One region of the Mycobacterium sp. IS-2888 genome, then DNA from elsewhere that is predicted to be linked to it. Evidence: riboswitches for the same ligand, from Rfam matches in the RefSeq annotation. Region 1 holds a riboswitch; the other holds the start of a gene.
What was found. A riboswitch is a leader RNA that binds a small molecule or an ion and turns the genes downstream of it on or off. The one in region 1 is predicted to bind magnesium.
Positions count from the first base shown of each region.

Region 2: it holds a riboswitch for magnesium, as region 1 does, so the genes downstream of both, A5745_RS09775 (Rv1535 family protein) here and A5745_RS07980 (hypothetical protein) in region 1, are expected to answer to the same signal.

Region 1 covers NZ_MBET01000051.1:24,640-35,176, reverse strand. Annotated here, with positions in the region: gene A5745_RS08020 (elongation factor G-like protein EF-G2) at 1-26, shown strand, start outside; gene A5745_RS08015 (DUF2231 domain-containing protein) at 32-577, shown strand; gene A5745_RS08010 (FadD7 family fatty acid--CoA ligase) at 493-2,031, opposite strand; gene oxc (oxalyl-CoA decarboxylase) at 2,227-3,957, shown strand; gene A5745_RS08000 (LysR family transcriptional regulator) at 3,941-4,873, opposite strand; gene A5745_RS07995 (L,D-transpeptidase family protein) at 5,284-6,039, shown strand; gene A5745_RS07990 (hypothetical protein) at 6,101-6,724, opposite strand; gene A5745_RS07985 (NADP-dependent oxidoreductase) at 6,860-7,804, shown strand; gene A5745_RS07980 (hypothetical protein) at 7,836-8,045, opposite strand; M-box (ykoK) riboswitch at 8,264-8,437, opposite strand; gene A5745_RS07975 (O-methyltransferase) at 8,508-9,167, shown strand; gene A5745_RS07970 (acyltransferase family protein) at 9,171-10,537, opposite strand, start outside.
Region 2 covers NZ_MBET01000054.1:58,284-68,820, reverse strand. Annotated here, with positions in the region: partial or broken gene ileS (isoleucine--tRNA ligase) at 1-1,222, opposite strand, end outside; gene A5745_RS09775 (Rv1535 family protein) at 1,441-1,683, opposite strand; M-box (ykoK) riboswitch at 1,971-2,155, opposite strand; gene A5745_RS09770 (nitronate monooxygenase) at 2,235-3,362, opposite strand; gene A5745_RS25345 (condensation domain-containing protein) at 3,886-4,383, shown strand; gene A5745_RS25240 (amino acid adenylation domain-containing protein) at 4,380-7,112, shown strand; gene A5745_RS09755 (carboxymuconolactone decarboxylase family protein) at 7,149-7,712, opposite strand; gene pks2 (type I polyketide synthase) at 8,022-10,537, shown strand, end outside.

The DNA.
Region 1 (10,537 bases):
CCGCCAGGGTGAAGACGTCGGCCTGATCTTCATGTCGACGATCAACGGCCTTCCCGCGCACATCCTGTTCAACCATTTCGTCGTCGTGCTGGCTCCGCTGGCGGCGATCCTGGCGATCCTCTGCGCGCTGTGGCCCGCCGCGCGGCGCCGGCTGATCTGGCTGGTTCTTGTGCTGGCCGTGGTGACCCTCGTCCTGACGCCCATCACGACCAACTCGGGTGCGTGGTTGCGCGACAAGCTCGGTCCGTCTCCCGCGATCAAGAACCATCAGGAACTCGGCGAAACGCTCGTCTACCTGGTAGGGGCGCTGGTGGCCACCGTAATCGTGCTGGCCGCTGTGCACATCCGCCAGGCGCGCGGCCGCGCCGTGAACCTCGGTGTGCGCACCGTCGTGGGACTGCTGGTAATCGCCGCCGCGGTGGCAACGCTGGTGCAGGGCTACCGGGTCGGCGAATCGGGTGCGCGGGCCGCATGGGGAACCGTCGCGGCGGCTCACGCCTTCGGGCCGAACTGTTCGGCTACCGCCCGGCGGTCGAGCGAGCCCTTCGGGGTATGCGGCAGTTCGCTCGCCTCCTGAAATTCCACGGGAATCTCGAAGGGCGCCAACCGATCCCGGCAGAAGTCGGCTAACCCCTCCGGCGTCGGCGAAGCTGACTCCCGGGGCACGATCACCGCGGCCACCTTCTCCCCGTACAACTTGTCCGGAACGCCGAACACAGCCACCTCCATGATGTCGGGATGGCTCGCCAGCACGCCCTCGACGCGCTCCGGTGAGATCTTCTCACCGCCCCGGTTGATGAGTTCCTTGATCCGGCCGCGAATGATCAAATCGCCTGCTGCCGAAACCGATCCGAGATCGCCGGTACGCAGCCATCCGTCGGTGAAGTTGGCGGCGGTGATGGCCGGGTCGCCGAGGTAGCCGCGCACCACCGTGGGACCGCGCAGCCACACCTCCCCCACGCGATCGCCGGACCCGTTGATCCGGATCTCGGGCCCGGTCGACCTACCGACGAGACCCGTTGTCGCCGCCGGGTTTTCGATGTCGTCGATGCCCGTGGTGGCCACCTGGTGGGTGGCCTCGGTCATGCCGAAAGCACACACCACGGGCGCCGAGAACTCCGCTTGCAGCGCCTGCGCCGTTTCCGGGGTGAGCGGGGCGCTGCAGCTGCGGATGAAGCGCAACGCGGCTCGCTTGCTACCGGACCGATCGGTCGCGGCACGCTCCAACAGGATCTGGTGAATCGTCGGGACCGCCGTGTACCACGTGGCCTGGACGGCGTCGATGTCGTCCCAGAACGTGTGGGCCGAGAACCGCCCGCGGGCAGGCAGCAGCACCGTGCCCCCCGATGCCAGGGTCGACAGCAGGGCGGCCAGCAGCCCGTGGCCGTGGTAGAGCGGCATCACCGCGACGGTCGCGTCCTGCGGGCCGAGCCGGTAGCCGGCGATGATGGCCCGCACAGACGCGGCGATGTTGCCGCGGGTCCAGGGGACCATCTTCGGCGCGCCGGTGGTGCCGCCCGTGAACATGATCATCGCGTCGTCGTCCCGGAGCCCCTCGGGCTTGGGCACGTCGCGGTTCGGCGGTGCGGCGGCGTCGAGGGTCACGGCAACGGTGTCGTCGTGTGTGGTCACCGCGATCGGCCACCACCGCAACTCAGGGTCGTCCATGTCGCCCTGACCGTCGGGGTCGTCGACGAGGACGACAGCGGCGCCTGCGGCCGCGCATCGGGCGCGCTGCTCAGCGACGGGCAACGCCGGGTCCAGCGGGACGGCGACCAGGTCCGCCCGCGAGGCGGCCAACAAGCCGACAACGAATTCGGTGTTGCTGGCAGCGCGCAGCGCGATCCGGTCGCCTCGCGTGATGCCGGCGTCCTGCAGCCGCTTGGCCAGGTCATCGACCAGTCGTGTCAGGTCGCGGTAGCTGATCGGTATCCGGTCGGCGGTGACGACCAGCGCGGGAGCCTCGGGCCGCCGGGACGCGGCGACCTCGACCAGGTCGGCGATGCGCGGGCTCGCGGATTCATCGGACATATTGGCACCATGCCCATTCGGCACCCCGTTCGTCCAATACCGATCCGCTGACAATCGATAATCGGGAGCTATCGAATGGGCCGGCAATGTCGATAAGCGGCGTGAATCGCTGCATAGCGGCTTGGTCTTGGACACCGGAAGGGCTTCCGGACCACAGTGGTGACAACGCATTCGCGAGGCAGAGGAGCCGCCAGCATGAGTACCGTTTCGGGATCTCCCGGCGCAGGGCCGCAGTCGACGAGCTTGACCGACGGCTTCCACCTTGTGGTGGACGCGCTCAAGGCCAACGACATCGACACCATCTATGGAATAGTCGGCATCCCGATCACCGACCTCGCCCGCACCGCCCAGGCGTCGGGCATCCGCTACATCGGCTTTCGGCAGGAGGCCTCGGCGGGCAACGCGGCCGCCGCCGCCGGGTTTCTCACCCGGCGCCCCGGTATCTGCCTCACGACGTCGGGGCCCGGCTTCCTCAACGGCCTGCCTGCGCTGGCCAATGCCACGACGAATTGTTTTCCCATGATCCAGATCTCGGGATCGAGCAATCGCGCGGCGGTGGATTTGCAGCGCGGTGACTACCAAGACCTCGACCAACTCAATGCCGCAAGGCCTTTCGCGAAGGCGGCGTACCGAATCGGCCGTATCGAGGACATTGGCCGCGGCGTCGCGCGCGCGATGCGAACCGCGATCTCCGGCCGCCCGGGCGGGGTCTACCTCGACATTCCCGGCGAGATTCTGGGCCAGGCCATGGACAGTTCCGCCGCAGCGGACACGATCTGGCGCGTCGTCGACCCCGCGCCGCGCCAGCTGCCGGCGCCGGAGGCGGTCGATCGTGCCCTCGACGTGCTCGCGCGGGCGCAGCGACCGCTGATCGTCCTCGGTAAGGGCGCGGCGTATGCGCAGGCGGACAGCGTCATTCGGGAATTCGTGGAAGCCACCGGAATCCCGTTCCTGCCGATGTCGATGGCCAAGGGACTGCTGCCGGACTCCCACCCGCAGTCCGCCGCGGCCGCGCGCTCGCTGGCGATCGCGCGCGCGGACGCGGTCTTGCTGGTCGGGGCGCGGCTCAACTGGCTTCTCGGCCACGGAGACTCGCCGCAATGGTCCGCCGATGCCGCGTTCATCCAAGTCGACATTGCGGCATCGGAGTTCGACAGCAACCAGCCGATCGCGGCTCCGCTGGCCGGCGACATCGGGTCGGTGATGGCGGCGCTGCGGGACGGCCTGGGCGCCCATCGGGTCGCCGTGCCCCCGGAATGGACCGGCGAGCTAGCCGATCGCAAAGAGCGCAACGACGAGAAGATGCGCGAGCGACTGGCCGAAGACCCGCACCCGATGCGGTTCTACAACGCGCTCGGCGCGATTCGCTCTGTGCTGCAGGAAAACCCGGAAGTCTATGTGGTCAACGAGGGAGCCAACGCGCTCGACCTGGCCCGCAACGTGATCGACATGCAGCTGCCGCGACACCGGCTCGACACCGGAACGTGGGGCGTGATGGGTATCGGCATGGGCTACGCCATCGCAGCCGCGGTCGAAACCGGCAAGCCCGTCGTCGCGATCGAGGGCGACAGCGCCTTTGGCTTCTCCGGGATGGAAGTCGAGACTATCTGCCGGTATCGCCTGCCGGTGACGGTCGTCATCCTCAACAACGGCGGCGTGTACCGCGGCGACGAAGCGCCGAAGGGAAATGACCCGGCGCCGACCGTGCTGCATGCCGGCGCCCGCCACGAGTTGATCGCAGAAGCGTTCGGCGGCAAGGGATACCACGTCACCACGCCGCCGGAGCTGCGGTCGGCGCTGACCGAGGCGCTCGCCTCGAACGGCCCCGCGATCATCGACTGCGGACTCGACCCGGCAGCGGGGGTGGAAAGCGGTCATCTGGCGAGCCTCAATCCGACCAGCGCGGCGGTCAGCGCCGACGCGTGATTCCGAGCAGCTGCGTGTCGAAAAACTCGTCGAGCGCCAGTTGTTGCGCGGACGCGACGAGCGCGCGGGCAACCGGTGATCCCGGCCCGGCGGAGTTGGTGGCCAAGGCGATCTCGGCTTTCAGCACCGGATCGACCATTTCGACCGCGCGAATCTCCGCCGCCAGCGGCGACGTCCACAACCACGTGTGCGGGACGATGCACGCCCAATTGCCACTGGCGACTTGAGCGAATAACGATGCGACGGAGTCGGTCTCGACTTGCGGCGTGACCGTCAGGCCGTGGCCGGCGAAGGCTTCGTCGATGATCTGGCGGTCCCGCATGTCCGCGGTGAGCAAGGCGAGCGGCAGCTGGGCGGCGTCCGGCCACGTCAGTGTCGATGCGCCGGAGGGCAACATCTCCGCCGACGACAGCAGCACGTAGCGCTCCTGGTAGAGCGGCACCAGGTCCACGTCGTGAGCGTCTTCGGGCGCGGCATGCACGATGGCGGCGTCCAGCTCGAATTCGCGCAGCCGCCGGTACAGCTCCGCGGCGGCCAGCCGGGAATTGATCTGCACCTTCGCCAACGGATGCGCCGAACAGAACGCCGAGAGCACCAGCGACGCCGTCGTCGAGGCGGTGGGAACCGTACCCAGCCGAAGCGTGCCGGTGATACCGGACCGCACGGCATCCACCTCGGCTTTGAAGGCATCGTGCTCGGCGAGAATCCGCTTGGCCCACACGACCAATCGCTCACCTTCGGGCGTGAGGCCCTCGAAGCTGTGCCCGCGGTTGATCAGGGTCACGTTCAGTTCGCGTTCCAGCTTGGCGATCGCGGCGGACAGCGCGGGTTGCGACACATAGCATTTCTCTGCGGCCCGGGCGAAGTGGCGTTCCTGGGCGACCGCAACAAAGTACTCCAGCTGACGGAAGAGCACGGGCACCTCCTCGGCCTTCCCCGCACCGCTATCGCTGAGGCTAACGCCTCGCTCAAAAGGCAGCCAACGGCGATCTCGGCCAGATTTCGCACCCTTGCCGCCGATGGCATGGCATAGATCGACGTTCGGTCGCAGGTCAGGACGTTGCGTCCAGCGAAAGCCAGTGTGCTGACCCCTCTTTCGTGGGCATGTCTCGGGCTGCGGGCGCGCCGCCGTGCGTGGCTTCGGAGGGGTGCACCCGATCGTTTGCCGGTGGTCCGCAGCCCGGTGATCGGATCGAACTCAACGGGTAATCGGGTCGTTATCGCCACGTACCTGGCGGCGATGTGTATGTTTGCTAAAACCCGTAAAGGGTAGACAGTCAGTACAATAACGTTGTGTTGATCGCACCATCTCGAAGGGCGGACGCCATGCGTCGTATGGTTCGTTATCTATTCGTTATGGTAGCGATCGCCGGCATGGGCCTGCTGGGCAGCGCCGCCCGCGGCGTGGCCGCCGTCCCGCTGCCCCAACCGATTCCCACAGTCGCGACCGTTTCGCCGGCCGATGGCGCCGTGGTGGGCGTGGCGCACCCGGTAGTGGTGACGTTCACTGCGCCCGTCACCGATCGCGTTGGCGCTGAGCGGACCATCCACGTCAGCTCGCCGAGCAACGTGCCGGGACACTTCGAGTGGGTCGACAACAATGTCGTGCAGTGGGTTCCGAACCGCTATTGGCCCGCCCACAGCCACGTCTCGGTGGGTGTGCAGGCCCTGACGACCGGCTTCGACACCGGTGACGCGCTACTCGGTGTTGCCAGCGTGTCCGAGCACACGTTCACCGTCAGCCGAAACGGCGAGGTGCTTCGCACGATGCCGGCATCCATGGGGAAGCCCACCCGCCCGACACCGATCGGCAATTTCACCGCGCTGTCCAAGGAGCGCACCGTGCGGATGGACTCGCGGACCATCGGTATCCCGCTGAGTTCGCCCGAGGGATACAACATCATCGCGTCGTACGCGGTCCGCATCACGAACAGCGGCGTCTACGTGCACTCGGCCCCCTGGTCGGTTGACTCGCAAGGCCATGCGAACGTCAGTCACGGATGCATCAACCTGAGCCCGGACAACGCCGCGTGGTACTTCAACCAGGTGAACGTCGGCGATCCCGTCCAGGTCATCGCCTAGCTGCCCCAACATCGCTGCGGGTGAAGACATTCCGCGCGACCGCGGCGTCTAGCCACCTACCTCAGCTGGGCGGCAACCCGCTCTTGATCGCCGCGTCTTGCTTGCGGCCGATGTCTGTCGCCATGCCCGGATCGATGGGATCGTTGGGCGCACTGTCGAATTCCAGGTTGACCAGCGCCTTGCCCTCGCTGAACAACAGCACCGTCACCGCCTGGGAGTTGTCCGGCGATGTCCCGGAGATCATTGCCCCGTTGGATCCCACGTCGACCGGCTGCCACGTGCCGCTGACTTTGCCCGCGTAGTTCGCCTTGGTGTTCTCGATGCCGGCCGCCGCGGTCTGGGGATCGGCGACGATCAAGATGGTGTCCCCGATTCGGCGGCTGTTGTCGGCGTTGGCGAACAACTGCGCAACCCCGGGCGCATTGTTGGGATTCAGCACGGGTGGTTGGGGTGTGGTGAGGTCCGGGCCGATGTCGCTCGGCTTGATCAGCAGCCCACTGTAATCCGTGGTCTGTCCGGGCGACGGGCCGGTTACCGCGGTGGACGCGGTCGATGACGCCGTGGCGCTCGACGTGGCCGAGGACGACGTCGCCGGGGTCTTGTTGTTGCCGCAGCCTGCGATCGCGGCGCCTACCGCAAGGGCGGCGACGCTCAAGCCGGCGACGGTTGTCCGAGCAAGCTCCATGGACATTCCTTCCCTGCCAATCCGCTGACGGCACAACACCAGCGCATACGAACATACGCGCAAATTTCTCCGGCGGGCACGCAGAATCCGCGGCCTATGCTGGCGTGGGCAAGCGTTTGGGCGAAGGAGAACGAGATGACGGCTGCGACGGCGCGCGCCGTACGGTTCGACCGTTACGGGGGCCGTGACGAGTTGTATGTGGCGGACATCGACATGCCGGAGCCGGGGCCGGGCGAGGTGGTGGTGGAAGTTCGCGCGGCCGGCATCAACCCCGGCGAGGCCGGTATCCGGGTCGGGGCGATGCACGACATGTTCCCCGCCACGTTTCCGTCCGGCGAGGGCAGCGACCTTGCCGGCGTCGTGACCGCCGTAGCGCCGGGAGTCACCGAGTTCGAGGTCGGCGACGAGGTGCTGGGTTTCAGTTTCCGGCGATCCAGCCATGCCACCCACACCGCGGTTCCCGTCAATCAACTGATCCGCAAACCTCCCGAATTGAGTTGGGAGGTCGCGGGTTCGCTCTACGTCGTGGGTGTGACGGCGTATGCCGCCGTCCGGGCCGTCGCGCCCCAACCGGGCGAGACTGTGGCCGTATCGGCGGCGGCGGGCGGGGTCGGCAGCCTTGTCGTACAACTGCTGGTCCTGCGCCAGGCGCGGGTGTTGGGCATCGCAGGGCCGGGCAACGCCGACTGGCTGCGCGCGCACGGCGTCGTCCCGGTCGTCTATGGGGAAGGCCTGGCCGACCGGCTGCGAGAGGCCGCCCCGAACGGAATCGATGCGTTCATCGACTTGTTCGGTCCGGACTACGTCCAGCTCGCAGTCGATCTCGGCGTGGCGCCCGAGCGGATCGATACCATCATCTCGTTTCAGAAGGCGGGCGAAGTCGGCGCCAAGACCGAGGGCAGCCAGGAGGCGTCGACCCCGGAAGTGCTCGCCGAAATCGCCCACCTGGTCGCCACCGGTGCCCTTGACTTCGACATCGCCGCAACCTACCCGCTGGACCGGGTCGCCGACGCCTTTGAGGAGCTCGAACAGCGGCACACGCACGGGAAAATCGTTCTGCTGCCCAACGATTCGCGGTAGTTGCGCGACACCGGCCGGACGATGGAACGAATCACCGCCGGTCGTCGACCGGGGGGTGGCCACCCAACGAGGCGGTAACCACCGCGATCGGCATCCGTGACACGTACAGGTTGGCCCGCTCCTGGGGAGTCAGCGCGCTGCGGGCGCGCAACTTGTCAGCCAGCAGCCGAGCCGACCGCAGGAACGCCCATCCCTGCCGACGGGTCCGACCGGTAACACGGTGCGTAACAACGAAAGCCATGATCTTTCTCCTTCTGGAGGCCCGATCGGCTCATGGCATTCGGGCATGCACGCCACTTCAGGCGGACAAAGCAATGCCGGAACCGGGTCGGGGCAAGGGGTATCTCGGATAGGGACTATCGCCGGGACTCATCTCGCCCTCACCTCCTCACGGCCGGGACACACGCGGGTGTCGTCACCTCGGTAACGGAAGAGGAAATGACCGGCGTAACAACGCCGGTCGCACCCCTCTCGTCGGAGCTTTGGCACTGCACGGCGTATCCGGAACATCTCCGGAAGCCACTTGGGCTCAACCCTTGGGTCCGGGAAGAGCTGTCCTGACCCGGGGCGTCTCTCGACGTTCGGGGTCAGTGGCCTGTATCCGTGCAGACGCCTCACCTACCGAGGTGCTTGCCCGTCAATGCTGACATGGGGCTCGCTCCTCGTCAAACTCGGCGCGCGGTCACGGCCTACCCTCGTGGGCATGGCCACAACTTTGCAGGACCCTCGGGTCGCGACCGTTCTCGACCGGATGTACAACGAAGCGAAAAACCAGATGTCGCTCTTGCGGGAGCGGCGCGATCAGTTCGCCCGGCCGATGACCACCGCGGAACGCGCCGAGGCGATGAGCGAGTTCTACATCCCGGTGACCCCCGAAGCCGGCCGCCTGCTGTACGCGTTGGTGCGCGCGACGCGTCCGACCACGGTGGTCGAATTCGGGATGTCGTTCGGCATCTCGGCCGTTCATCTGGCGGGCGCGGTGCGCGACAACGGCATCGGCCGAGTGGTCACCACCGAGCTCAGCGAGACCAAGATCGCCGCTGCGAAGAAAACCTTCGCCGAGACCGGCCTGGACGAGGTCATCACCATTCTCGAAGGCGATGCCCTCACCACGTTGCAGCACCTGGACGGGCCTGTCGAGTTCGTCCTGCTCGACGGTTGGAAAGATCTGTATCTGCCGGTGATTGAGCTGCTCGAACCGCGCCTGCCCACGGGTGCGTTGATCGTCGCCGACAACACCAGCGCGGCGGACACCGGTCCCTACCTCGAGCTCGTGCGCAATCCCGACAACGGCTATACCAGTTTCAATTTTCAGGTCCGCGAAAGCGACAGCATGGAAATCAGCTGCCGCACAAACGATTAACGCCTACCTCAGCGATTCCTCGAGCCACGGCGTCAGCCACTTCACGCCTTCCGGGGTGAGGTGCACGCCGTCGCTGCGCACCTTGATTCCGTCGACCTTGGCGGTGTACACACCGTCCGGACACAGCTTCTTGTTCAAGTCGAGGATCTGGACGCCCTTGTGGTGGCTAACCGTGTTGCGCAGCATGGTGTTCCACTGGTTGACCCGGTCCGGCTGGTCCTCCGGGTACAGGCGGCCATCCGGCTTTTCGCCGCCGCGGCTGTAGGGCACGGTCGCCACCACCACGCGAACCCCCGGCACGCTCACGATGTTCAGCGCCCGGTCGAGCTCACCGTTGAGGTACGCGTCGAAGGTCGGATCGCCGATGTGGGTCCACTGCCCCTCGTTCACCCGGTCGACGGTCTCCCAGCGGCCGATGATGAGCAGGGCGACGTCCGGCTGGTCCTGGCCGACCTGCGTCGACCAGCGCGTCGGCCAGGTGTCGCATTCCGCTCTTTGCTCCAGCGTTTGGCCGATATACCGGTACGGCGTGCCGCGCACCAGGCTGCAACCGATGACGGTGTGGTCGAGGAAAGCGAATCCGGGCGTCGGCGGTAGATAGTGCATCCAGGTCCAGCCGATCGAATCGCCGAACACCGAAACGGTGAACGGGCGGTTGGGATCTCGAGGCCGCGGGCGAACCACGCCGGGCGGCGACGGCGACACCGCCGCGACGGAGGAAACCCCCGGCGGCAAACCGGTCTCCCGTAGCGCGGGCCCGGTTCCCACCGGGACCAGAAACAAGGTGATCGCGGCGGCGCTCGCCACGGTGGCAGCCGCCAGCGGCAACAGCGGTACCCGCTCCGGTCGCCAGCGCCGGATCGGTTGCTCGATCAGCCACCACGATGCGGCGGCCACGGCCACCGTGGCGGCACACCGGGCGGCGAACAGCGGCAGCCCGGTCCAGCCGGTTCGTTCCCCGTTGAGTGCCAAGAAGATTGGCCAGTGCCACAGATAGACGCCGTAGGAAATGGTGCCGAGCCACACCAGTGGTGGCGTGGCCAGGATGCGGGCGATGACGCCGCGCTGTTCCATCGCCACCGGCGCGACCACCAACACGGCCGCGATCGCGACCGCGATCAGCAGACCGTGGCGGAACTCACCGACATTGCCCGTCGCGTAGTGTGTGGCGGCCGCCAGAACGGCCACCCCGACAAACGGCAGGGCGCGCGCGGTGCGACGCCCCCACCGAGTCCGGATCATGCACCAGCCGCGGTTCAGCGACGGCCAATCCCGAACCAGCAGAGCCGCCGCCGCGGAGCCGACCAGCAACGCCTGCGCGCGGGTGTCGGTGCCGAAATAGATTCGGTCGCGGGTGCTGTCGGAGACGA
Region 2 (10,537 bases), on a different contig from region 1:
AGGGATGGTCGTAGGTTTCGTGGCGCAGCAGGATCGGCTTGTTCACGGCCGCCGGGCCGCTCTGATCCTTCAGGTCGCGGATGATCGGAGCGTTGGCGTCGAAGACGTGCTGGCCCTGATAATCCGGGACGGTGGCGTCGAACCGGCCCTTGGAGTCGACCGGGGTGACCGGTTCGATGCCCACCTTGTCGGTGGTGGCCATGTCGTCCTCGCCGTAGGCCGGCGCCATGTGCACGATTCCGGTGCCGTCCTCGGTGGTCACGAAGTCGCCGGGCAATACTTGAAAAGCGTTGGCCCGCCCCGGTTCTGGGTCTGTGAAATACGGGAACGGCGGCACATAGCGGATGCCTAACAGGTCCGCGCCACGGTAGGTGCCCAGCACTTCAGGCTCCTCCCCCAGCTCGCGGGCATAGGCGGCCAGGCGCGCCTCGGCCAGCACCAGGCGGCGATCGCCGGCCTTCACCTGCACGTAGATCACGTCCGGATTGACCGCAACCGCAAGGTTCGACGGCAGCGTCCACGGCGTGGTCGTCCACACCAGCAGGTAGGCGCCCGCCAATTCGCCGTCGGGTACCCGGAATCCGACGGTGATCGCGGGATCCTGGCGGCTTTGGTAGATGTCGTCGTCCATCCGCAATTCGTGATTGGACAGCGGGGTTTCGTCGCGCCAGCAGTACGGCAGCACCCGGTAGCCCTCGTAGGCAAGGCCCTTGTCCCACAGCTGTTTGAAGGCCCAGATCACCGACTCCATGTAGGACAGGTCGAGCGTCTTGTAATCGTTGTCGAAGTCGACCCAGCGGGCCTGGCGGGTCACATACGCCTGCCATTCGTCGGTATAGCGCAACACCGATTCACGGCAGGCCTCGTTGAACGCCGCGATTCCCATGGTGTCGATCTGGGACTTGTCGGTGATGCCCAGCTGGCGTTCGACCTCGAGCTCGGCGGGCAGCCCGTGCGTGTCCCAGCCAAAGCGGCGCTCCACCTTGGCGCCGCGCATCGTGTGATACCGCGGGACGATGTCCTTCACGTAGCCGGTGAGCAGGTGCCCGTAGTGGGGCAGACCGTTGGCGAACGGCGGCCCGTCGTAGAACACGTACTCCGGGGCGCCATCGCGGCGGGCGATGCTGGCCCGGAAGGTGTCATCGCGCGCCCAGTACTCGAGGACCTCGAGTTCGAGCGCCGGGAAGTCGGGTGCCCCGGCGGCCAGCTTCGGGTAGGTCAAAGCGTCGTCTCCCTGTGCCAGTTCTCAGGCCGGGGACGACGACGCGCTAGCTGCGCGAGCGCCGCGGTACCACCCCGCTTGCCGCGCTGCCGCGCGACCGCTCGTGACGGCTATGACGGGCCTACCCGTTCGGTTCTACTGGGCTGCAATGGCCGTTCTTCCGAAGGCTCCCCGGTGATGGCCGGATCGATGCCGCTGCGCCGATTCTAGCCGGTGGATCAGGCCCCGACTTCGAGCACGCCCACGCGCCACAGCGCCGCGTAGGCGTGGCGCAGCGGAATGCTCAACAGACGGGCGGCGCCGTTCACCAGCGGGTCGGCGCCCAGGCCGAAGATCGGCACTTCGACGCGGCGGGTCACCTTCTTGGGCGCGGGGACGTGGGCGGGCGTGTCGGCGCGCACGACCGTCAGCGCGGGCTTGGGTGCCGCGGTTGCCAGTTCGTCGTGCAGGACTGCGGTCATGGTCGCCTCCTAGACGGAATTCAAAACGGGGACTAGCTGGACTGACGTGTCCCGTCCCGTACTGGTTCCGATCCGAGAATGCTTGGCCGGTAAGCCGATTGGCGTTGCGACGACTCAGCCGAGATCGTCGTGCCGGAGGCCGGATCGGGACGGGACGGAGCCCGGACTTCGGCCAGGACTATCGCTGGAACTCATACGTCCCTCACCTCCTCTACGGCAACGACGCGTGCGGTCACCCGCACGAACGGCGCGCACAAGGGAATACAGAAACCGACGACCGTCGGAGATCCGCACCCCACTCGTCAGAGCTTCGGCACTACACGACGTGTCCTGGCCTGGAAAACAATCCAAGCCGGAAGCCACCTGGGCTCAACCCTTAAGCCGGGAGGAGCTGTCCTGACCCGGGGCGTCTTTGGACGTTCGGGGTCAGTGGCCTGTATTCGTGTAGACGCCTCACCTAACGAGGTGCCGTCACGATGATGCACGAAGGGCGGGAGACCGTCAAACTCGGGCGAGTGCGCCGGCGCCCTGCTTGGCGATGTCGGTGGTGGTCACTTCTCGACCAGGTCGTCCAGCCGCCCGATCGTGTCGATGAACTCCTCGACCATGTCGAGCACCACCGAGCGCGTCGGGCGCACCCGGTCGAGTGAACCGACGACCTGGCCGACGAAGTAGGTGGCCAGCTCGCGCGCCTTGGCGCCCGGGTGGGCGGCGGCCTGATTGATGCGCACCTGGTATTCGGTGATCAGGGCGGTCTGCAGCGGCATGCCGAGGGGGTCGGGGCTGTCGGGCCGGTCCCATTCGTCGGTCCACGCCGTGCGCAGCATCCGGGCCGGCTTGCCGGTCATCGACCGCGACCGCACGGTGTCCGAGGAGCTGGCGGCCAGGAACTTCTCCTTGACCACGGGGGCGGTTTCCGCTTCCTCGGTGGTCAACCACACCGATCCGCACCACACGCCCTCGGCCCCCAGGGCCAGCGCCGCCGCGATCTGGCGGCCCCGGGCGATCCCGCCGGCGGCGAGCACGGGCGTCGGCGACACCGCATCCACCACTTCGGGGACCAGGACCATGGTCGCCACCTCACCGGTGTGCCCGCCGGCCTCGGTGCCCTGCGCGACGATCAGGTCGACGCCGGCGGCGGCATGCCGCCGTGCGTGTTGCGTGGTTCCCGCGAGCGCGGCCACCAGCACGTCGTGGTCGTGGGCGCGCTCGACGAGGTCGGCCGGGGGCGGGCCGAGCGCGCTTGCTATCAGCCGGATGTCGTGGCCAAAGGCCACGTCGAGCAGCGGCTCGTAACCCTTGGGCGAGATGTTGAGTCCGCCGCCGGACGGCGCGCGCGGCGGCTCGGCGGTCGCCGGGATGCCGTAGCGGGTAAGTAGGTCATCGACGAACTCGCGGTGCTCCTCGGGCAGCAGCGCGGCGACCTGTTTGGCGTCGATGCCGCCCTGCTCGGCCCCGACGTACTTGGGCGGCAACAGCAGGTCGACCCCGTAGGGCTTGCCCCCGGTCTGCTCCTCGATCCAGGTCAGCTCGCTGTCCAGCCGTTGCGGGCTGTGCGCGACCGCCCCGAGGACTCCGAATCCCCCCGCGTTGGTGACCGCCGCGACGACGTCGCGGCAGTGGCTGAAAGCGCAGATCGGGAACTCAACGCCGAGCTGCTCGGCGACTCTGGTTCGCATCGCCCGACGCTAGGAATTACCAATTGATATGTCAATCAATTCGTCCGACCGGTCGACAGAATTGGCACGTGTACAACAAACCGACTAATACACATTCGTGCAATAAACATACCAATGGTTGCGAATTACGCATTCTGCCTTATGCTCAGTTTAAAAAATTTAGGCGGCTCGTAGCAAATTACTTAGACCGACAGGCGTGACCGGGATGGAACAGACACGACAAGTCCTGGGGGGGATAGTCCGGCCAGCATTCGATGCCCTGAAGCGGGCGGTCGACGGAAGGCCGGCCTATCCGCGCCCACTCGGCGTAGAGCAACGGGTAGCAAAGAGCCTCGACCGCGCGCTTCCGACCGATTCGGGCACCAAGGACGTAAAGACGGCCCCCGAGCGAGGAGGCGGAAATCCGCGCGAGGGGGGGTCGCTTTGTGGCACCGGATCCGAATTCTTCCGAGACACAGGCGCTTTCACGAGGGCCGAGGCGGAGGGTCGAGAATTCGACGCCGCCCACGCGGCCTGGCGCGAAGTGCTGGCCGGTTTTGATACCCCCACCTTGGTCGGTCTGCCGGGCCGGGCAGGACAGCGAGGGGTTGCGTCGTTTCGGCTGTCCGCCCAGACCACGCGGGCCCTGGGTGAGCTGGCCGGGTGTTATCAAACCAGTGTCAGCACGGTAGTGCAGGCCGCGTTTGCGCAGTTGCTGATGTCGCTGAGTGGCCAGCCCGATGTCGCCTTCGGCGCCACGGTCTCTGGGGATGGGGCGACCGACATCGCCGGCGCGGAATCGACGGTGGGCCTATCGGCCAACACCATGCCGGTACGGGCCACCATCACCGCGACAACGACCACCACGGATCTGCTCGACCAACTGCAACACTTCCACAACCACACGACCCCGCACCAACACCTGGGACTCAGCGAAATCCATTGCGTCACCGGCCACGACCGGTTGTTCGACACCCTTTTCGTTTGGGAAAACAACCCGAACGACACCGGCGCGATAGCCGCCGACCGCGAATTGCAGTGACCGAGTTCGCCCGCCCCGAATACATCCACTACCCGCTCGTGGTACAAGCCACGCCCGGCCTCGAACTCGGCCTGCGCGTGGAATACGACACCGACGTGTTCGACGTGGAAACCATTGGGGCATTGGTTGATCTGCTGCAACGAGCGGTGGTGGCGATGACCGCCGACCCGGGGCGGCGGCTGTCGTCGATGGATCTACTGGGCGGGGATGAGCGCTCCCGCCTGGATGAGTTCGGTAACCGCGCCGTGCTGTGGGAGTGTGCGCCACCGGCGGTGTCGATACCGGCATCGTTTGCCGCTCAGGTGGCGCGGGCCCCGCGGGCCTTAGCGGTGACCTTCGCTGACCGCAGCATGACTTACCGCGAGCTGGATGAGGCGTCGAATCGGTTTGCGCACCTGCTGGCCGACGCGGGGGCGAGGCCGGGGCGGTGCGTGGCGCTGCTGTTGTCCAGGTCGCTCGGGGCGGTGGTGGCGATTTTGGCGGTGTTGAAAACCGGTGCGGCGTATGTGCCGATCGACCCGGCGGTGCCGGGGGCCCGGCTCGGGTTTGTGCTCGGGGATGCCGCGCCGATCGCCGCAATCACCACCCGAGGGCTGGCGGGGCGGCTGGCCGGGTTCGGTCTGCGGGTCATCGATATTGACGACCGTGCTGCTGACAACCAACCCAGCACCGCGTTGCCGGCACCCGCGCCCGACGACATTGCCCACATCATTTACACCTCGGGCACCACCGGGGCTCCCAAGGGAGTGGCGGTCACTCACCACAACGTGACCCAGTTGTTCGGCTCCCTCGACGCCGGAGTGGAGCTGACGCCGGAACAGGTGTGGTCGCACTGTCATTCGTTGGCGTTCGACTTTTCGGCGTGGGAGATCTGGGGCGCGTTGTTACATGGTGGGCGACTGGTCGTGGTGCCCGACTCGGTGACACGTTCCCCGATCGATTTTCACGCATTGCTGGTTGCCGAACACGTCACCGTGTTAAGTCAAACCCCGGCCGCGGCGGCGGTGCTGTCACCCGAGGGGTTGGATTCGGTGACCCTAGTGGTGGCCGGTGAGGCGTGCCCGGCCGAGGTGGTGGACCGGTGGGCCCCCGGGCGGGTGATGATCAACGGCTACGGCCCGACCGAAACCACCGTGTACGCGACGATCAGCCGGCCGTTGGTTGCGGGCTCGGGGCTGCCACCGATCGGTTCGCCGGTGCCGCGGGCGGCATTGTTTGTCTTGGATAAGTGGTTGCGGGCGGTGCCGGCCGGCGTGGTCGGTGAGTTGTATGTCGCCGGTGCCGGAGTGGGGTGCGGCTATGCGCGCCGGACCTCTCTGACCGCAGCGCGGTTCGTCGCCTGCCCGTTTGGCCCGCCCGGAACACGGATGTATCGCACCGGAGATCTGGTGTGTTGGGGTGCTGATGCGCAGCTGCGGTATCTCGGACGCACCGATGAGCAGGTCAAAATCCGCGGGTACCGCATCGAGCTGGGCGAAGTTCAAGCCGCACTGGCCGGCCTGGCTGGAGTGGAGCAGGCGGCGGTCATCGCCCGCGTGGACGGCGCCGGCGACAAGCGCCTGGTGGGTTATGTCACCGAGTCGGTGACGGGAGCTGTCGAGCCCGCCGGGATACGCGCCCAGCTGGCGGAGCGACTACCGGCCTACATGATCCCGTCCGCGGTGGTGGTGCTCGATGCGCTGCCCGTGACGCCCAACGGCAAACTCGACATCCGCGCCCTGCCCGCGCCGTCGCTGGGCCGAGCTTCCCGGCGCGGCGATCAGCGTCCCCGCAACGAGACGGAAAGGCGCGTCGCGGCGCTGTGGGCGGACCTGCTGGGCGTACCCGTGGCCGACGTCGATTCCGACTTTTTCGATCTGGGCGGCCACTCGCTGCTGGCACAACGACTTCTCTTGGATGTTCAGCGGACATTCGGTGTCGCACCGTCGCTTCCGGCGTTCCTGGAGCGGGGCAGGACCGTTGCCGGGCTCGCGGCGCTGCTTGGCGCTGAAGGCATCAGCGACGTCGCGGCCGAGGAGGGCTCGCCGCCGATACATTTTGTGTTCCCCCATTTTCATGCGGCGGTGAGCGCCAGACACTTTGCGGCGCAATGGGGGGCCGGGCAGCCGGTGAACCCGTTGGTCCCAGTGCAGCCGGGAGAACGGTTGGATCGATCCATGAGCATCGAACAGTATGCCACCCAAGTGCTTTCGATGATTCGCAAGCGGCAGCCATACGGCCCCGTTGCACTTATCGGATACTCTTTCGGCGCGATCGTGGCGTACGAAATTGCCCGTCAGATTCTCGATGCCGGCGAGCAAGTCAACTGGCTGGGAATTGTCGACGAGCCGCACCCGGTGCTGCAGTCGCAGCGACCTGAGCTGACTGGGTGGAGTAGGGTTCGCTCGCATTCCAGGCGCGGAGAACGTCGGGAGTGGGTCGGCCTACTCAAAGTGGCACTCGAAGAATTTGTCGAGTGGATCTTCGAAAAGTACCTGTTGCATGGCACATTCGACCGCCGCGGTGCGTGTGATCTGATCTGCCGCTATCAGCGGTCGGGCCACGATGTGCCGATGCATCTTTTCGTGACTGAGGCCACCGCCGCCGACATGGGCACAGATGCGCTGGGCTGGGACGAATTCCACGGGGGCGCGCTGCACGTGCACCGCCTTGCGGGAAACCATGTGACGCTGCTCAAGCCGCCTCGAGTAGCGCAGCTTGCGGCCATGGTAGGCGAATCGCTGGGCTGAGTGCGGGCGCAGCAGAGCTACCGGATCGTTTGAGATCTAAGGCGCGCGGCCGTCCGGCGGCCAGCTGGCCACGCCCTCCTCCAACGGGATCTGGAGGCTCTGCAGGATCGACGCGACCATGCGCCACGCACCGATGGCGGTGACAAGTTCGATGAGAGCCGTTCTGTCGCCGCGCAATTCGCGTTCGCAGGCCGTCCAGCTCTCGGCGCTCACCGCGCCGTCGCGCACCACGTCGTCGGTCGCGGCCAGCACCGCCCGCTCGGTGGGCCCGAACCCGTTGTGTTCGCGCCAGTTGCGCACGCCCAGCAGGTCATCGGCCGCCACGCCGAGCCCCGACGCGACCCGCCAGTGTTGCGTCCACTCGTAGTCGCACGCGGTGAGCCAGCCGATCCGCATGATCACCAGCTCGCGCAACCGCGAGTCGAGGGCGCCGTGCCACAACATGGTGGCGAGCAGGTCGTTGACGGCGCGCGCCAATTGCGGATGGTTCAGCAGCACCTGAAATATGGACAGTTCGGCCATGTAGTTCGGCACGGCCGCCTCGTCGGCGGCGGCTTTCGCCTCGCCGAGCGGCAGTCCGGGCACGCGGGCTGTTGTCATGGTATGAGCATTTCATGTACGGGCCAGGCACATCACGATTAGATAACGGTTCGGCGAATTCCCTGCGCGTTGCGCACCTCGAGAATAATGTCGCCCCTGCCATCTGGGCTGCTGACGTGCGGGAAAGCTCCTGACACTGGGCAACGTCAATTGAGCGAACGTGGGCACCCCCCGATGGCCGGGGAGGGGCCACGTATTGCGTCAAGCGAACAAGGTAGTTAGCCGTTGCCGTGAGGAGGCGGCGGGATGTTGTCTTTCGGGGCGGTCGACGGGGTGGACCGCCCCGATTCGGCCTGTTCGTCGCCCACAATGAGCACCACACCGGTCACTCCGGTTGCCGTCATCGGGATGGCCTGCCGGCTTCCCGGAGGTATCGACTCCCCGGAGCAGCTGTGGGAGGCGTTGCTGCGGGGCGATGACCTGGTCACCGAAGTTCCGCCCGACCGCTGGGACGCCGACGAGTACTACGACCCCGAGCCCGGGGTACCTGGTCGGTCGGTATCGAAGTGGGGCGGGTTCCTCGACGACGTCGCCGGCTTTGATTTCGAGTTCTTCGGGATCAGCGAGCGCGAGGCCACCGCGATGGATCCGCAGCACCGGTTGCTGCTGGAAACCTCCTGGGAGGCCATGGAGCATGCCGGTCTCACGCGGGAGGCCATGACCGACTCGCCGACCGGGGTGTTCGTGGGCTTGACTCACGGCGACTACCAACTGCTGGCCGCCGACGCACACACCGCCGAGGGGCCGTACGGGTTTACCGGCAACAGCTTCAGCATGGCGTCCGGACGGATCGCCTACACGCTGGGACTCCACGGTCCCGCGCTGACCGTGGACACCGCGTGTTCGTCCGGCCTGACCGCCGTGCACCTGGCCTGTCGCAGCCTGCACGATCGCGAAAGCAACCTTGCCCTGGCCGGCGGCGCCACGGTGGCGCTGGACCCGCGGAAGTTCGCCTCGGGATCGGCCGAGGGGATGCTGTCGCCCACCGGACGCTGCCATGCCTTCGACGTCGGGGCCGACGGGTTCGTCTCGGCCGAGGGTTGCGTAGTGGTGTTGCTCAAGCGGCTGCCCGACGCGCTAAGAGACGGTGATCGGATCCTGGCGGTGGTGCGCGGCAGCGCCGTCAATCAGGACGGCCACACCGTGAACATCGCGACACCGTCGGAGACCGCGCAGACCGCGGTGTACCGGGCGGCGTTGGCCGCGGCCGGTGTCGACGCTCGCACCGTCGGCGTGGTAGAGGCGCACGGCCCCGGCACCCCCGTGGGCGACCCCATCGAATACGCCAGTCTGGCCAAGGTTTACGGCGTCGACGGCCCCTGCGCGCTGGCATCGGTGAAGACCAACTTCGGCCATGCCCAGGCCGCCTCCGGAACCCTCGGCCTGATGAAGGCGATCCTCGCGCTTGAACACGGCGTGGTTCCGCGGAATCTGCATTTCACCCGCCTGCCCGACGATCTTGCCCGAATTGAGACTAATCTTTTTGTGCCACAGGGCAATACATCGTGGCCCACCAACGGGCACGGACCTCGCCGGGCGGCGGTGTCATCGTACGGGTTGTCGGGAACCAACGTCCACGCCATTGTGGAGCAAGCTCCCGAAGCCGTTGAGCCCGAGGACATCCCGGCCGAACCGGCGACGCCACTGCTGTTCCCGCTGTCGTCCACCTCGGCCGACGAACTGCACCGCACCGCCGGCCGTCTGGCTCATTGGGTGCAGACCCACGACGACGTCGCACTACCGGACCTGGCCTATACCCTGGCGCGTCGGCGTGCGCATCGCCCGGTGCGAACCTCCGTCATCGCGAGCACCCTGCCGGAACTCACCAAGGCTTTGCGCGAGATCGCCGATGGCGATATGCCGTATCAGGCCGCGGTCGGCCGAGACGACCTGGGACCCGTGTGGGTGTTTTCCGGCCAGGGTTCGCAGTGGGCCGCGATGGGCGCGCAATTGCTCGCGAACGAACCGGTGTTCGCCGCCACGGTCGCCCAAGCCGAGCCGCTGATCGCCCTCGAGTCCGGGTTCTCGGTCACCGACGCGATCTCGTCGCCGCGGGTCGTGACGGGTCAAGACCGGATTCAGCCGACGCTGTTCACGATGCAGGTCGCGCTGGCGGCCACCATACGGGCATACGGGGTGCGCCCCGGCGCGGTCATCGGCCACTCGCTCGGTGAGGCCGCGGCGGCCGTCGCCGCGGGCGCGCTGTCGCTGGAAGACGGGGTGCGTGTCATCTGTCGCCGCTCCCGGCTGATGTCCCGCGTCGCCGGCTCCGGCGCCACGGCGTCGGTGGAATTGCCTGCCCAGCAAGTGTTTTCGGAGCTGATGGCCCGCGGTATCAACGATGTCGTGGTGGCGATCGTGGCCTCGCCGCAGTCGTCGGTGATCGCGGGTGCGGCCGAGACGGTTCGCGAGCTGGTGGCGGCCTGGGAGCAGCGCGGCGTGATGGCGCGCGAGGTCCCCACCGACGTCGCCTTTCATTCCCCTCAAGTCGACCCGATCCTCGACGAGCTAACCGACGCGCTCGCCGAGCTCAGCCCGAGGACACCGGAGGTTCCGTTCTACTCGGCGACCCTGTTCGACCCGCGCGAACAACCGGTGTGCGATGCCCGCTATTGGGCGGACAACATGCGCCGCATGGTCCGGTTCGCCACGGCGGTGCAAGCCGCCATGCAGGACGGCCACCGGGTCTTCGCCGAGCTGGCACCGCACCCGCTTCTTACCCACGCTCTCGACCAGACGGCCCGCAGCCTCGACGTGCCGGTGGCCGCTCTGGCCGGTATGCGCCGCGAACAAGAGCTTCCGTACGGGCTGCGCGGCTTTGTCGC